One region of the Kribbella ginsengisoli genome, then DNA from elsewhere that is predicted to be linked to it. Evidence: riboswitches for the same ligand, from Rfam matches in the RefSeq annotation. Region 1 holds a riboswitch; the other holds the start of a gene.
The links. A riboswitch is a leader RNA that binds a small molecule or an ion and turns the genes downstream of it on or off. The one in region 1 is predicted to bind cyclic di-AMP.
Positions count from the first base shown of each region.

Region 2: linked by a shared signal. The riboswitch ahead of ABD768_RS24120 (C40 family peptidase) and the one ahead of ABD768_RS41135 (RNA polymerase sigma factor) in region 1 are both predicted to bind cyclic di-AMP.

Region 1 covers NZ_BAABAA010000022.1:30,505-38,814, forward strand. Annotated here, with positions in the region: gene ABD768_RS41130 (hypothetical protein) at 1-312, shown strand, start outside; cyclic di-AMP (ydaO/yuaA leader) riboswitch at 775-931, shown strand; gene ABD768_RS41135 (RNA polymerase sigma factor) at 1,185-1,979, shown strand; gene ABD768_RS41140 (hypothetical protein) at 2,212-2,373, shown strand; gene ABD768_RS41145 (DUF6338 family protein) at 2,463-3,161, shown strand; gene ABD768_RS41150 (hypothetical protein) at 3,154-3,351, shown strand; gene ABD768_RS41155 (hypothetical protein) at 3,645-4,139, shown strand; gene ABD768_RS41160 (YobI family P-loop NTPase) at 4,674-8,306, opposite strand.
Region 2 covers NZ_BAABAA010000007.1:124,669-132,978, reverse strand. Annotated here, with positions in the region: gene ABD768_RS24130 (sensor histidine kinase) at 1-935, shown strand, start outside; gene ABD768_RS24125 (response regulator) at 993-1,649, shown strand; gene ABD768_RS24120 (C40 family peptidase) at 1,762-2,625, opposite strand; cyclic di-AMP (ydaO/yuaA leader) riboswitch at 2,625-2,818, opposite strand; gene ABD768_RS24115 (threo-3-hydroxy-L-aspartate ammonia-lyase) at 3,079-4,041, opposite strand; gene ABD768_RS24110 (YciI family protein) at 4,129-4,491, shown strand; gene ABD768_RS24105 (YegP family protein) at 4,557-4,739, opposite strand; gene ABD768_RS24100 (TetR/AcrR family transcriptional regulator) at 4,831-5,511, opposite strand; gene ABD768_RS24095 (MFS transporter) at 5,602-7,029, shown strand; gene ABD768_RS24090 (phytanoyl-CoA dioxygenase family protein) at 7,074-7,817, opposite strand; gene ABD768_RS24085 (AraC family transcriptional regulator) at 7,888-8,310, shown strand, end outside.

The DNA of each region.
Region 1 (8,310 bases):
TGGCGCGACCTGGACGACGTCACCGTCACTGAAGAGCTCGACCGCCTCATGGACTGGGTCCAGTGGTTCATCACCCGCTACCGCCTCGACCACAAAGTCGTCCCCCCGTGCTGGCACCAGCACGGCGCCATCACCGAAGAGCTCTCCGCCCTACGCACATTCTGGGAATCCTGCTACTTGGAAGACGCCGCCCCCTCCGACCCTCTCGCCTTCCACCGCGACTTAGAACACGCCCTCCGTCGCCTCCGCGAATGGAGTTCACACCTTGGCTGCTCCCGCACCACCCACCGACCAGAGCCAGACGACCTCTGAGGTCAACACCAGCCTTGAAACATCGGCGATCGTTACCTGGCAGCAGTCTGCGGGCCGGCCGTCGACCTGACGACACAGCCCAAGGTCGGCACCGCGTGAACTAGGCCGCGGCTACCCGGCGGTGGTAAACGGCAGCCGCCGCGCCGTCCGGCGCTGCGTCCGGGATCGTGGAGGTCGGCGGGGTGGCAGTTGATGCCCTTCCAGGTTCACAACGCGCTTCCGCTCGCGGTGGCGCCACCTGTGAGCAGCGTTGGAGTTCGTCCGGCGCCACTCGGGTCATTGCGGAAATGGGTGCCTGACCAGCGGATTTGTAGGTGACCAAAGCACGGAACCGGTACCGACGCGCCCTGTGGATAAGTGTCTTTGCGTCGTGATCATTCTGTTATACCTTGATGGGTGGTTCACCGAATGCGACGAACCGTATGCACGTCAACGCCGAGCCCTGCCAGGCGTGCGTACTCCCCTCGAAACAAGCCCGTGGCAGGGGTGGGGGACCCAGGAAGTTGGGTCTCGACCGTGAGTGGTCGGGTCCCTGGGGTGAAGTCCGCGGGAGCGGACCGGGCTATTGACTCTCAGCCCGAACCCGACAGCTAACTTCGCAGGCGTGCCGAAAGTCGAACCATGCCCAGTAACGGGTTCTCGGGTGGCTGTGTGCCGCCCGGAGACGACCGCGTGCGCCTTGTTGCGCCGCCAGGCCCAACGAGCGAGGCCGCTCACACTCCGCCGGTAGCAGGCCTATTTCAGGCGACCGGCGGGTCACTCAGCTGCGCCCAGAAAAAACTTTGCGTGAGGTTGGGGGGGAATCGAGAAAGCAGCACATATGAAGGGGTGACCCCGACGGAGTCGTGGTCACCCCGCCAGAGAGGTTGGTCATGTCACCGGCCCGTCAGGAGCAGCTGGTGAAGCCGCCGGCAGGTTCCGCCGCGCCGTTAGAACCAGACGTAGGCCTGGCATCGAAATGGGCAGGTGATGCTGCCGACATCGACGCTGCGGAAGTAGATGGAGCGGATCGTGTCGACCGCCTGGCGGCTGACTTCGATCTGGTCACGGGTCTGGCCTTCCAGAACTTCCACGGCCTGGACTACCTCGAGTTCGAGCGCGAGATGGCTAAGTACGGCCTGGCGGTGATCGGGTCCTGGATCCGGCGCGGCCTCATCCGGCACTACTGCCTGCAACGAGGGTACGGCGGTCTGAAGGAACCGCCTCGAGGAGCGTTTGATGATGCGGACCTGGTCGAGGACCTGGCCCAGGAGACGGTGGGAGTGGCGTTGTTCCATTTCCGTACGGTTCTTGCTGCTGGAAAGTGGGACTACCGGCGGGGTGCCTCGCTGCGGACCTTCTTCATCGGGCAGTGCCTGATGCGGTTCCCGAACATCTACCGCCAGTGGCTCCTCCACGACGCCCCGAACGACACGACCAGCCCCGACCCCGACCCGCTGCAGCAACTGCGGAGGCAAGACCCCGACCCGGAGCAGCTGGTTATCGACCAGATGACCGGCATCGAACTGCTGGGCCGGATGAGCCCTCGCGACCGCAGGATCTTCCAACTGATGGCCGTCGGGACGACACAGACCGAGATCGCAGAAGAACTAGGCATCACGCCGAAGACCGTCGAACGGGCCATCGCCAACCAGCGTGGCCGGCTCCGCAAGGAAAGAGGCGCATGAGCGACATCAGATCCAAGATCGAGCGGTCGTCATTGGGGACCCCGAAAGCCAAGGCTGCTCGTCGAACCGTCTCCACCACCAGGGCGGCCAACGCCGTCGCACGGGCCGCCCGGATCCGCCAAAAAATCCAACGGAAGTCTGGGGGGTAGTCGCCACTTCGGCACATACACCAAAGGGTGTAGAGCCGAGTCCAATCAGGGACCCGGCGACCAGCACCAAAGGAGCAGTACTCATGGCAAAGAACACTGGCAGCGGCAGCCGCCGCGGAGCAGTCACCGGTCGCTCGCAGGTCAGCACCCCCTCCGGCTGGGTGAAGCGCGACACCGGATCCGGGAAGTTCATGGACGGCAAGGCCGACGGCAAGCCGTTCAAGGGTGTCCGCCGCGAAAACTGAACCAAGTCGGGCGCCAAGGATGGCGAAAACATCCTTGGCGCCCGGCGTGCAGTCTCCCATCAGTACCTCAGAAGACAGGAGGAGGCTAGGTGTCGATCCCGTCGACGAGCACCCAGTTGCTGATCTTGCTGTTGTTCGTCGTGCCGGGCTTCGTCTACCAAGGCGTCCGGGTCAACCTGCGCGGTCGCCGGCCAACCGACGTCGACCTGTCGACGAGACTCGTCGGCGCGATCGTGTGGTCGGCAATCTTTGGCCTGACCTACCTGATCATCGGCGGCCGGACGCTGGTCGACGCAGCAGGCGGAACCGGTGCCCTGATCCATCACCCCCGGCTCGGGGCCGCGATCGGGCTGGCCGGCGGGTTCGTCCTTCCGGCCGTACTAGCGCTGTTCCGGCTCTCCGACGACCACACAGCCTGGCTCCATGAAGCCAAGATCTGCCGCTGGTTCACCAACCGGCTGTCGTACGACCCGACACCTACAGCCTGGGACAAGGCGTTCCAGGACCGCAGCCCCTGCTTCGTCCGGATCCTTACCTCCCAGGAGAAGTGGATCGCCGGGTACTACGGCGAAAACTCCTACAGCTCGTCGTTCCCGGAGAAGCACCAGCTGTTCCTCGAGTACTGCTACACCGTCGACGCGGACGGCCGGATCGGCGATCCAATCCCCGACTCCGAAGGTGTTGTTGTGGCCTGTGACTCCGCTATCTCGATCGAACTGATCTCTCTCGACTCCGCTGATCAGCTCACACTGGAGAACCAAGCCGAAGGAGGGCAACCCGATGGCTAAGAACCTCCCACCAGGACACGGCGGATACCGGGCAACACCACCGGCCGCGAAGAAGAAGACCACCGGTAAGACCGTCGCCAAGAAGAGCGGCGAATCAAGCGAATGGGTGAAGCGCGACACCGGATCCGGCCAGTTCGTTCCGGCACCCCCAAAATCCAGCAAAGGCGGCCCGACCAGTGCCAAGAAATAACCCGATCCACAGCAGGCCGGCCACGCCTGGTCCGACAGAGGAGCGAGGGTGGAAACCCAAGGTGGTTGGCCCACCGGTACGGCCTCGAAACCCACCGCCCCCGCCACCCTCGTCCGGGGGCAGGCCTACCACAACGGGAAAGTAGACATCGTGCCGAATGCCAAGAGCCAACGATCAGTCAAAGGCGGCTGGAAGCCGGCCCCGCCGAAACCGCCAGAGTCGATTAGCAAGCCGCCTCCGCCTCCTCCGCCGACGTCTTCGGCAGGCGGAGCATCGTCAAAGAAGAGCACCTGATGGAGATCAGCCTCGACCAGTTGCGCGCGGTACTGAAGTCGCTGAGCGGGCCGGAAGAACAGCTGGAGCCGCCTACCGTCGTTCTTCAAGTCGTGGCCTCGCTGGTGGGCAACAGCGCGATCCACAGCGCCTTATCCATCAAAGCCCAGAGCCGAGCCGACAACGGCGACCCTGTGACTACGTGGCGGTACGTCGCTTTGACCGATGTCGGTCTTGTGACAGCGAGCCTGGCCAACGTGATTCCGGACTGGGAGCTCGACGGCTCGAACAGGCAAGATCCCCGCCCGACGATCGACGCGCGACTCATCCCGCTTCGGGAGGTGACCTACTGCCGGGTCATGGGAGTCGAACCACGCTCAACTGAAGAGTGGACCGCGAGCTGGGAGATCGGGATTCGTGACCTAGAGCCCCTACACCTTCCAACGAGCCGCAACCATCCGGATAAGGCTGCCGCCTCCAACCTTGGCAGAGCCATCGCTGACAGGCTCCGATGAGTGACCCAACAAACTTGGGACGCCGGCGACCCTGCCCCAATTGCGAGTGCTGCTCGGCTCAACTGTGCGAGACAGCGATCGAGCAATCCGGCGCATGCGACCACTCTGGGTCGGGAGCCAGCGATGACCTGTCGCAGTGCCCCTGCTGGCGCCCAGGGTCGACTGCCCGCGGGCGGTTGGCCGCGAGGCAGTGGTCGGAGTCGCCGCCGGCAGAAGATCGACCGGACGATCATCGCCCCAGTACCGCTGGTACAACGGAAACTCCAAATTTCGGGTCAGACGAGCGGCAAACCCAAACCAACCGCGCTTGCCGCAAGTCAGCTGGCAGGTCTCACGCGCCGGGACGCTTGGCCAGGAGCCTGACTACACCGCAGGTGCCGCCCCAAAACGCCGGCGATCGATACCAGCGCCGTACTATCCCCGTCTGTCAGAAAGACCACGGCCATCGCCTCGAGTACTTCGACACGGTCGAGGTCGGGGAGCGCGAACGGATCCGCCGCACGAAGCACAGTAGCGAGAGTGGGGCTGCGCCGCTCACGCGAGTCGGGCGACTCGGAGGAGTGGTTTGTTGCGGACTTTCTCGAAGGAGTGGAGATGGCCGGCTGACTTGAGCTGCTCGAAGAGGTCGCGATGAGTGTCCGGAACCGTTGCCGGGCTGACGGGGTCTGACGACGAGATCGCGTTGTAGGGGGCCGGCATCGCGCCGAAGAAGTGACCTATTTCGGCGGCAGTCAGGGTATCGACCTGGTTGACCAGCAGCTGCAGGACAGGGTAGGGCTCGGCACCGGCGGTGGTGAGAGCAACTAGCGAGCTGGAGGGAATCCGGATCCCTCCAGCGGCAAGGTAACTGCTGATGTGGGTCGCTTCGTCTGCGGTCAGTCGCGTCAGGCGGTTGGAATCGGCCAGGATTGCCGTGCGCACGCGCGCTGGCGCAATCCCTCCCGTCACGAGGGAGACCAGTTCCGTACCGGTCAGTGAGATCTGGTCCAGGTACTCCGGGAACGACTCGGATGCTGAGATCAGATCGCGCCTGATCGGCCATCGTTCTCCTGCGACCAGCTCATAGGCGTCCGGACCGTCGGTCAGTAGGTGCTTGGCGACGAGATTCGGTACCTCGGGGCCAATCTGACGAATTACGGCATCTGCAGGTAGCGATGCCTCGAGTTCCAAGGACTCGAGCAGCGGCTCAAGCCGCTCGAGTGGGACCGAGTCCGCGTTGACAATGTGGACGGCGAGCGCCTGTCGCTGCTCTGCAGACGCATCAGCGATAGCGCTGATGCTGCCCGCCTCCGCGACCAGTCGTCCGAGCGGGTCGTCGAACTCTCCGAACGACTCGAGGTAGCTCAGGATGTTCCTGGCACTCGTGGAACAGCGACGCTCTGCGACGACGGGCCGCCAGACTTGTTTCGGAACGTCTCTCAGATCGTGGACCTGGCAAGAAGGGGCACACCGCTGCAAGAGGGTGGAGATCGATTCCTCGGACACGTTCATCAGGGAATTGAGGACGGTGTCGAAACGCTCTGGATCCTCGATCGAGCGCATGTCCTGATCGTCTTCGAGGATGCGGAGGTAGTCGGACATGTTCGCCGTCACATGGATGAAGATCTCCTTGTCCTGGGCCAGGAGCTCATCGAGGGCGGTCGAACCGCCGGCCACCACGTCGAGGTTCGAGCGAGTGACTCGGTAGATGCTCAACTCGCGCGCCTGGTCGCGGAGCTTCCGCGTGAGTGGCTGGACGTCCTGCAACTGCACGCCGAGTTGCGAGAGCACCACGGCAGTGTTTCGAGGGTCGCCGTCGCCGCCCGTGGTCAACACTGGCAGAGTGCTCGCCTCGATGTCGACGATGCGCGCGACGGCGTCGTTGGTCGCGTAGGAGCGGTCCGGCGAGGAGTGTTCTAGTGCGGTGTTCAACAGGTCGGCAGACGGTACGTCCAGCGCCGCGATGAAGGTGAATGTCTGGTCCCAGATGGGGCTGAGTTTGCTGATGAGCAGTTTCGGGTGCTCTCCCCGAGCGATGTAGCTGTGAATGAACGCGGGGTCGCTGTCGTCGTGGGTCAGGTTCTCGACTGCAACCTCGGCGAGCGCCGGCGACGCAGTCAGGAGATAGTCGAAAATTGCGATGTTCTGTGCGCTGCGGGTGCCGAGGAAGTCGGGGCCGAGCTCTTCCAGAAGGTCGCGAACGTCGTGTGCCGGGCCGAACCTGTACTCGACGTCCTGTTCGCCGCGTTCAGTCACCTGCAAGATGAAGTTCTTGGCTGCCGCGCTCAAGTGGGTCTCGTAGTACTGGGCGACGTACAGCGCGAAGTTCTCGTCGATGTAGCCGGCTGTCAGCAGGTCCATGGCCAGAGGTGAACCGAGAGCCTGCGCGGCGACCGCCCTCAGCGGCTTCGGTCCACCATTTGTGGCGACCGTCAGATCTTGGGCAGCGAGGATCTTGGTCATGTTGGCCCATCGGATCGCCGCGATGGCATCCTGTGCGTCGCTAATTTGCGCCGTCCAGCTGGCGTGGGATTCCGACTGTAGTTCCTCGGGAGTTGTCGTGATGCCCGCGCCTGTGAGCAGACTCGACAATGTCATGGATCGCCAGGTGCCTGCGAGATATAGCTGGACGCCCGAGCTATTGGCTGCTGCAGCCCAGAACTCGGGAGACTGTGCTTCTGCCAGCGAGTAATGAGCTGAACCGGCCACTTGGATCCGCTTTGCCTCCGAGTCGGGGCGAGGCTGACCATAGAGCTCCTCCACTGCATGAAGGAACGCCGTGAGGCGGGCGCCGAGGTCGGCGCATCGCTCCGGTGACAGTTGGCCGTTGTCGAGGTGCTCCCGGAGCTCGCCGATGCGCGTCTCGTGGTTGGCGATCTGCTCGTTGACTAGGAATCGATAGGCGTCGTAGACCTTGTCGAGTCCGCTGGTGCCGCTTCGGATCTTCTCGAAGTCGCTGAGGTGCAGGTTCTTGTAGGCGACCATGGCGAAGAGTTGATCGGCGGTAAGACCTGGGAGCCCGCCATAGGCCGGGAGGATCTGGGTCTTGAAGACCTCGAACTCGTTGTGGATGTTGTAGATGAGCCTCATGTCCGTGATGTGGCCGGCGACGAGCTTGATGACTTCGGCGCCCGGACAGTCGGGGCTGGCCTGCATGACCTGGGACAACAGGTCTCGGGACGTCCGGGCGGTGATGAACGGAACCAGGGGGATGACGAGATCGAAGAATTTCGTACGGCTCGTGCTCGGCGGTTCTACCGGCCGGCCATGGGAGCGTGGCGCCACCATGGCCGCTGCCTCGACATCAGACCCCGCGTCCGCGTCGAGAAGATCGAAGATGCTGTCCCGGACGGCGTAGACGAACCTGACAGGACTCTCGTTCGGCTTGAGTTGCTGGGCACTGTTCAGGATTGTGTTCAGGCCGCGCAAAGTCTCGAAGATGCGTGCGTTGTTGAACCGGTCGAGATCCTCGAAGACAACGATCCGGCAACTCGTCGCGGTGAAGAAGTAGACGATCTCGTCGAGATAATCGTCGAAGTAGGAGTTGCTGGGCTTGGACAACGTCACCGTCGCTGGCCCGGCGCTGAACTTCTCCAGCCAGACGCGTCCTGCTAGCCGCCACTGTGCGACCACCGCGACGAGTGCGAGCAGGGCCGCGGCCGCGAGCAAGGTGGACGTATCGTGAGCAAGGCGGGCAGGCTTGCCGATCAGCTCGACGCCTGCCCAGAAGACACCCGCGACGAAGAGGGCGCCGACAAAGGCCGGCCACCAACGAAAGGGCTGGATCCGTCGGTAGCGCGATGAGGGCATTCGCGCTGCCGGCTCGCGGTAGAGCAGTTGCTTGACGATCTCCTTCTGGATGCGGTTGGAGGTCTTCTCGTCGTCCGCTTCTGTGGACTCGTTGGTCCCGAGGCTCGCCAGCGAGATGTTGACCACGCGTGAACTCGACCGGCGGGGGCTGAACCATGTCTTGACCTCCGCGTCCAGCCGTTGTTTGAGGCCATCCACAACGCTGCTCTTGCCGCTGCCGTACGGCCCGGTCAGGGCAATGTTTCGGGGTGCACTGGCGCTGGTCTGCTTCACCGCGTCTGTAAGGACGTCGACGTACCTCTTGTGATGCTGCTCTTCGTACCGTGGGCTCAGCTCGCGAAGGTTCAGCACGCTCGACGAACCAGGATCAACCGACATGACC
Region 2 (8,310 bases), on a different contig from region 1:
CCGTCACCGTCATCGCGGTGGTCGCGCTCGGCTCGGCCGGGATCTTCATGCCGGTCGGGCTGGCCCTGCTGACGCTGGCCATCCGCCGGCGAGACCTGGCGCTGGCCGTTCTCACCTTCGCGGCGTACGTCGCCTACATCCTCCAGAACCGCCCGTCGAACGGCGACCTCTGGGTTCCGATCTTCACCGGCCCCTTCCTGATCGGCGCCTGGGTGGCGGTCGGTGCCTACGTCGGCGCCCGGCGGGACCTGATGGTGTCGCTGCGGGACCGGGCCGAGCGTGCGGAGGCCGAGCGCGAACTGAGAGCCGAGCAGGCGCGGCTGGGCGAGCGGGCCCGGATCGCGCAGGAGATGCACGACGTACTGGCCCACAAGGTCTCGCTGATCGCGCTCCACGCCGGCGGCCTCGAGGTGAACCCAGCGGTTGGCCCGGACAAGGTGGAGAGCTCGGCCGGGCTGATCCGCGAGACCGCCCGGCAGGCGATGGAGGACCTGCGCGAGGTGCTCGGCGTCCTGCGGACCGACGTGAGCCAGAACGGCGCCGACCTCGCTCCGGTACCACGTGCCGCCGACCTGGAGCGGTTGGTGCAGGCGTCCCGCGCGGCCGGCGTCCAGGTGACGAGCTCATTGACGCTGCCGGACGACGTGCCGGCTCTGGTCGGGCGGACGGTCTACCGGGTCGTCCAGGAGGCGCTGACGAATGTGCACAAGCATGCGCGCGGGGTCCATACCGAGGTACTGGTGGAAGGCGCGCCCGGGACCGGGGTCAATGTGCGGGTGACGAACGTCCGGCCGGTGGCGGCTGATTCACTGTTGCCCGGCTCCGGCGCGGGGCTCGTCGGGCTGCGCGAGCGCGTGACGCTGTCCGGTGGGCGTCTCGACGCCGGACCTACTCAGGACGGTGGGTGGCGCGTGGAAGCCTGGTTGCCCTACTGACCGGGGTGGCGGGGTGGGGTCAGAGATTGCAGAGCCCGATGGCAAAGAGGGAGAGCGATGACGCGGCTGTTGATCGTGGACGACGAGGCGCTGGTCCGGGCCGGGCTGAAGATGATCCTGGAGTCGGCCGACGATCTCGAGGTGGTCGCGGAGGCCGATGACGGCGCGGACGCGGCCGCGATGGTCCGCCGGCACCGGCCGGACGTCGTCCTGATGGACATCCGGATGCCACGGCTGGACGGGCTGGCCGCGACCCGGGAGGTCCAGGCCTTGCCGGATCCGCCGAAGGTCGTCGTACTGACCACCTTCGACCTGGACGACTACGTGTTCCGGGCGCTGCAGGCGGGGGCGAGTGGGTTCCTGCTCAAGGACACGCCTCCGCGTGAGCTGGTCCAGGCGGTCCGGGTGGTGGCGGCCGGCGACGCGATGCTCTCGCCGGCCGTGACGAAGCGGCTGATCGGGCACTTCGCGGCGGATCCGCGGACCGACCGGCAGCGGACCGCGCGGGAACGGCTGACCGCGCTCACCGATCGGGAGCGCGAAGTACTGGCGGCGGTCGCGCGTGGGTTGTCGAACGCGGACATCGGCCGGGAGCTGTTCATGAGCGAGGCGACCGTGAAGGCACATGTCTCGCGGGTGCTGGTGAAGCTGGACGCCACCAACCGGGTCCAGGTGGCGATCCTCGCCCACGACGCGGGATTGCTCGATACCTAGAAAGTGGACAACCGGCCGGGCGTCGTCGGAGGGGTGGGGGGTGACGACGCCACGACCGGTTGTCAGGTCAGCGGCCCGAGGGGGGAGTCAGTGCCGCTGACGGGTTGGATCCTCAGACGCGGCCGAAGGCCACGCTGCTGGTCCAGATCTTCGCCTTGGCCACCGGCTTGCCCGGCTTCGAGGCGTGCCACAGCATGCCGCCGCCGGCGTAGATGCCGACGTGGTACACGCCGCCGCCACCGCTCTTGAAGAACACCAGGTCGCCGGCCTTCGCGGTCGCCTTGCTGATGTGCTTCGTGGCGCTGTACTGCTGGCGCGACGTGCGGGGCAGCTTCTTGCCGGCCTTCTTGTAGACGTAGCCGGTGTAGCCGGAGCAGTCGAAGCCCTTGGTCGACGTGCCGCCGTAGCGGTACGGGGTGCCCTTGAGCTTCGCGGCCTCGCGCAGGACCTTCGCGCGGAAGGTCGTGGTGCTGGCGGCCTTGGTGCCGACCTTGCCGTAGAGCACGCCGTGGTTGGCGGCCCAGGTCAGCCGGCCCCAGGTCGGCTTGTTCATGTAGCCGGTGGCGCTGAGGCCCCAGGAGCGCTGGAACTTCTTCAGAGCGCCGACGGTGCTGTTGCCGAACCAGCCGTCCTGGCGCAGGCGCAGAGTCTTCTGCACGTATTTGACGGTTTTGCCCGAGTCGCGGAAGCGAATCAGGGGGCGACTGGCGATGCTCGCGTTGCCGCGGATCTGGCCGGCGGTGAGCTTCGCGGTGGTTGCTGCCGAGGCGGTCTGCGGAGCGGTGACCACGCTGATCGCGGCTCCACCACCGACGGCGAGACCGACCGAGAGGACGGCCGCTGCGGCCCGAGGGGCGGCCGCGGACTTGCTGGACTTGCGGTGCTTTGCCAACCCGCGGCCGGTGGGCCGGGTACTGGCATCGCTGGACTGACTGACGGCGCCATGAAGCGCTGTCCGTCGGGCAGTGACGGGCATGGTTGTCTCCCGACGCCTGTGAAGTTAGCTGTCGGGTTCGGGCTGAGAGTCAATAGCCCGGTCCGCTCCCGCGGACTTCACCCCAGGGACCCGACCACTCACGGTCGGGACCCAACTTCCTGGGTCCCCCACTCCTGCCATGTGGTGTTCGAGGGGAGCGGGTGTGCCTGGCAGGACTCGGCGTTGACACACTCGCAGTTCGGCGCATTTGTCGAACCGCCGACGACTGTATAACAGAACGATCACGACGCAAACCCTCAGATGCGCAGAGACCCTCTGGAAAGGCCCTGTACGGCTCTCTGACGGCTCAACGATCCGGGGTGAACATCAGGTGTCCTGAGCGCGTCTGAGCGTGTCTCAGGCGGCCGCACAGCACATTTGTGTGACCCCGGTCACATCGCGAAGTCGCTTTCTGTGACAACGAGCACAGTGCGTGCTCAGGCCCCCCTTGGCTCAGTGCTTTCCGAGCAGCTCGAACCACCGCTCGAGGCCCACGTTCCCGCCTGAAATCACCACTCCGACGCACTCGGGCAGGTTCTGGATCCGTCCGGCCAGCAAGGCCGCCAGCGCGCAGGCGCCGCTCGGCTCGACGACCACTTTCAGCCGCTCGAAGGCGAACGTCATCGCGGCCCGGATCTCGTCGTCGCTGACCAGCTCGATCCCGTCCACCAGCCGCTGGACGACCGGGAAGGTCAGTTCGCCCGGCGTGGAGATGGCCTGGCCGTCGGCGATCGTCCGCGGTACTTCGATCTCGACCCGCTCACCCGCTGCCAGCGACCGGGCGGTGTCGTCGCCCGCCGCCGGCTCCACACCTATTACCCGGATGCCCGGCGACAACTCGGTCGCCGCCGTCGCGCACCCCGCGATCAGGCCGCCGCCTCCGATCGGTACCAGCAGGGCACCGATCGGGCCGACCTCCTCGATCAGCTCCAGGGCGACCGTGCCCTGGCCGGCCATCACGTCGTAGTGGTCGTACGGCGGAATCAGGGTCAGCCCGCGCTCCTCGGACAGCTGCCTGGCCAGGGCTGCCCGGTCCTGCCCGTACCGGTCGTACGTCACCACCTCGGCGCCGTATCCGCGGGTGGCCGCCATCTTGGTCGGCGGCGCGTCCTTCGGCATCAGGTTCACTGCCTTCGTACCGGCCAGCTTGGCGGCCAGTGCGACGGCTTGGGCGTGATTTCCGGACGAGTACGCCACGACACCGCGGGCCAGCTGCTCGGGCGAGAGCCGGCTGATCGCGTTGAAGGCGCCGCGGAACTTGAACGCCCCGATCCGCTGGAAGTTCTCCGCCTTGAGGAACACCTCCGCGCCGACCCGCTCGTTCAGCGTGCGCGAGGTGAGCACCGGCGTCCGGTGCGCGAATCCCTTGATCCGGCCCGCCGCTGCCTGGACATCCGCGAGAGTCAGCTCAGTCATGACCAGACGCTATGTCAAAGTGGCGGGGGCCGCTCCGTACTGATGACAAGAGGTTCCCAGCGGGGAGCCGATCGCGAAGGAGAGATCGTGAAATATCTCGTTGTGCTGAACATCAATCCGGACGTGCTGAACGCGTTGACCGAGGCCGAGCAGCAGGCGATCTTCAGCGGGCACGAGAAGTTCCTCGAGACGGTGCAGGCCTCGGGTGAGTTCCACAGCACGGTCGCGCTGGCCGAGCCGGCCAAGACGTCGGTGGTCAAGGTGCGCGACGGGGTGCCGGCCGTGACGGACGGGCCGTTCCTGGAGGCGAAGGAGTTCCTCGCCGGGTACTACCTGCTGGACTGTGCGACCCGCGAGCGGGTCGAGGAGCTGGCCGCGATGATCCCGGACGCGTCCGTTGAGGGGCTCGGCGTCGAGGTCCGCGAGGTCATCCACGAGCTCGGCCTCTGACTCCACAACGACACAACGGCAGGAGCTCCGCTTCGGGGAGTTCCTGCCGTTGTGTTCTCAGCTGATCAAGAGGTCTGGTCGTCGACCTTCGCGTCGCCGGCGTTCTTCTTGACGGACTCGATGCCGTTCAGGGCGCTGTCCTTGCTCTTGTAGCTCTCGCTGACGGCGATGATCTCGCCGTTGCCGGCCTTGAGGCGGAACCGGAACCCGCCCGACTTGTCTTCGTACAGCTCGAACTTGCCCGCCATGACAAAACCTCCGTGTGATGGTCTGACTTCGTTTCGGAGCGTAGACCCCACAGCTGACTTGTGGCGGGAGGCAAGCAGGTGTGTGTCGGGGTCAGGCCTGCAGGCCCGCGCGGACGCCGCGGATCCCGGCGACCACGAGGTCGATGCCGAGGCCGTAGTACTGGTCGTGTGAAGCCGGGCAGATCAGGGTGTCCGCTGCCGCGGTGATCAGCGGGTAGCGGTGGGGGGAGAGGGCGGCGAGTGAGGCGCGCTTGGCGCGCAGGCCGTCTTCGCGGGCCACCGGGTCGGTGTCCTCGGTCGCGCCGGGCTCCGCTGTCACCAGCGTGATCAGTGAGCAGACCGACTGCCGGCCGACCTCTGCTGCGTTGTCGGTAGAGAAGCCGCCCTCGACCAGCAGCTCCATCGTCCGCTCGGCGAGCGCGAGCCCGTCGGGTGAGACCAGGATCCGGTACAGCGTCAGGCCCGCCGCCTTGGGATGCGGCCGGAGCGCCTTCACCAGCGCGGTCAGTACTGCCTGCAGCTGGATGTCCCACGGCTCGCCGGTCGGCTCGGGTAGCGCGATGTCGGCCAGGATCCGGTCGCCGACCGCGGCGAGCAGGTCGTCCTTGTCGCTGAAGTGCCGGTAGAGCGCCATCGGCGTGACGTCGTGCAGTTGGGCGAGCCGGCGGATGGTGAGCGCATCCAGCCCTTCGGCGTCGGCGATCTCCAGCGCGCTGGTTGCGAGCGTGTGCGGGTCTAGCCGCTTCGTGGTCGGGCTGCTGGTGGGGGGCACGTTGACAAGTTTACAACGTAGACCTACCGTTTACGAAGTACGCATACAACGTATACATACAACGTAGACACTCTCCCTGTGAGGTACGCAATGCGACGCAGTCCCTGGTCGACGCTGGCGGTCCTGGCGCTGGCGCAGTTCATCGTGGTGCTCGACGTGACGATCGTGAACGTCGCGCTGCCCGACATCCAGGCGGACCTGAACTTCTCCGCCGACTCACTGCAATGGGTCATCAACGCCTACACGCTGCTGTTCGGGGGCTTCCTCCTGCTCGGCGGCCGGATGGCTGACATCCTCGGCCCGCGTCGCGTCTTCGTCGGCGGTCTGGTGCTCTTCGGTGCCGCCTCGCTGGTAGCGGGGCTGTCCAACTCGCCCGAGTTCCTGATCGGCGCCCGTGCGGTTCAGGGCCTGGGTGGTGCGTTGCTGTCGCCCGCGGCGCTGGCGATCCTGACCGTCACCTTCGCGCACGGCCGGGAACGCAACATCGCGATGGGCGTCTGGGGCGGCCTGGCCGGCCTCGGCGGCACGCTCGGGGTGGTGGCCGGCGGCCTGCTGGTCGACTCGCTGAGCTGGCAATGGGTGTTCTTCGTGAACGTGCCGATCGTGGTCGGGCTCGTCGCGCTGATCCCGGTCTACATCCGCGACACCCGGCACAACGAGAACGGCAACCGCGCCTTCGACACCGCGGGCGCAGTACTGGGTACCGCGGGTCTGCTGGCTGTCGTCTACGCCGTCGTACGGTCCGAGCCGAAGGGGTGGGGTTCGGGCGAGGTCGTCACCTTCCTCGTCGCGGGTGTGGTCCTGCTCGCCGCCTTCGTGATGGTCGAGCGCCGGTCGAAGGCGCCGCTGGTCCCGCTGCGGCTGTTCCGGTCGCGGGCCCTGAGCGTCTCGAGTGGTGCACTGGCGCTGAACGGCGCGGGCTTCCTGTCGATGTTCTTCCTGACCGCCATCTACCTGCAGCAGGTCCGTGGCGACTCCGCGCTCGAGGCCGGCCTGCACTTCCTGCCGATGGGTGGCGCGGCGATCGTCGGCGCGGTGCTCGCTTCCCAGCTCGTCCAGAAGCTCGGCACCCGCACTGTGCAACTGGGCGGCGCGGTACTCAGCTTCGCCGGTCTGCTGTTGCTCTCCCAGGCCGGCGCGACCGACAGCTACGCCGGCCACCTACTGCCGGGCTTCATCATCTTCGGCTTCGGCATCCTGGGGGTCGGCGTACCTGGACAGATCACCGCGGTCTCCGAGGTCGAGCACCACGAGGCCGGCGCCGCGTCGGGTGTGGTGAGCGCGATGTACCAGGTCGGCGGCGCCCTGGGCCTGGCGATCGTCACCACCCTGTCCATCACCCGTACTACGGACGCGCTGGCCAGCGGAGTCCCGCAGCAGCAGGCCTTGGTCGACGGCTTCCAGCGCGGACTGTTGGTGGCCGCCGGATTCGCAGTGGCCAATGTCCTGCTGACGCTGGCATCGCCGCAACTCCAGCCGACCGCTGAGCAGCTCACCGAGGCAGCAGCCGCCGCCTGAGGCTCGTTGCCGGTGGCCCCCATGTCGATGGGGGCCACCGGCATTCAGTGCGGTTGGGGAAAGGCGTCGCCGTCGAGCGGGTCGCCAGGCTTCAGGTTGAGAGAGTCCGTGACCGGGTGGGGACGCCCGTTGTACTGAGTGGCTTCGTCCATGTAGATGGTCACGTGGGCCAGGCGTGCCAGGTCGGTGCGGTTGGGGAGTGCCATGTGGCCGGTGTAGCTGTTGTGGAACGTGCAGTCGCCTGCCCGCAAGGGAACAGTGACGCGAGGGATCCAGCGCAGCGCAGGAGCCAGCTGGAAGAGGTCGTCCTCGTCATGCAGGTTCTGGGGTTGCAGCGTGGTCTGGTGATGACTGCCCGGGAGGAAGGTCATACAGCCCCGCTCAGGTGGTACGTCCACCAAAGCGATCCACGCCGACAGCGAGTGCCGGTCGTTCGCATGCGGCCAGTAGGGCCTGTCCTGGTGGAACTCGGTCGCCGCATTGTTGTGCGGCTCCTTCACCAACAGTTGGTCATGCCACACCCGAACCGGTATGCCGGCCAGCCGCTCCGCCACCCGAGCCACCGCTGGATGCAGCGTGAGCTCCCGTCCGATCGCGTCGTGCTGCCAGACGTTCACCAGCTGCGCGAACACCCCGCCCTTCTCGAGACTCTCGCTCCGATGCTTGTCCAGGTACGCCGTCGCCGCCTCCCGGAAGCGCTCGACCTCCTCCGGACCCAGGATCCCCGGTACTCGGACGAACCCGTTCTGCCGGTACTCCGCAACAACTTCATCGCTCAGCTCACTCATGACTCCAGCGTGGCCAGCGGCTACCCCCGACGCCTAGGCGGATCCCGGCCAACGCTCGTACGATCCCGACATGCCCGAGACTCTCCACGAGCACGCGCTGTTCGCCGGCAGCTCGGTCCTGGGCGCAGTACACACGTTGAGCGACGGCGTTGCCGCCCACACTCACGACTTCGTGGAGCTGGCCGTCGTCGGCCCCGGGGAGGGGCGGCACCTCACCAGTAGTGGCGAACGCCCACTCCAGCACGGCGATGTCATCGTGCTCCGTCCGGGTGCCTGGCACGCCTTCACTGGTTGCAAGGAGCTCACAGTGGCCAACTGCTGCGTCTCCACTCGGGCGCTGCATGCCGAATTGGCCGGGCTGCGCGAGTTCCCGGAGTACCGGCGTTTGCTGTGGACGGATCCGTCGGCGCCCGGCTCGTACGGCGTACATGTCACTGCTGTTGACCCAGGCGCCGCCAGTGATGCGATTGCCGCAATCGCTGCCCTGGAAGGA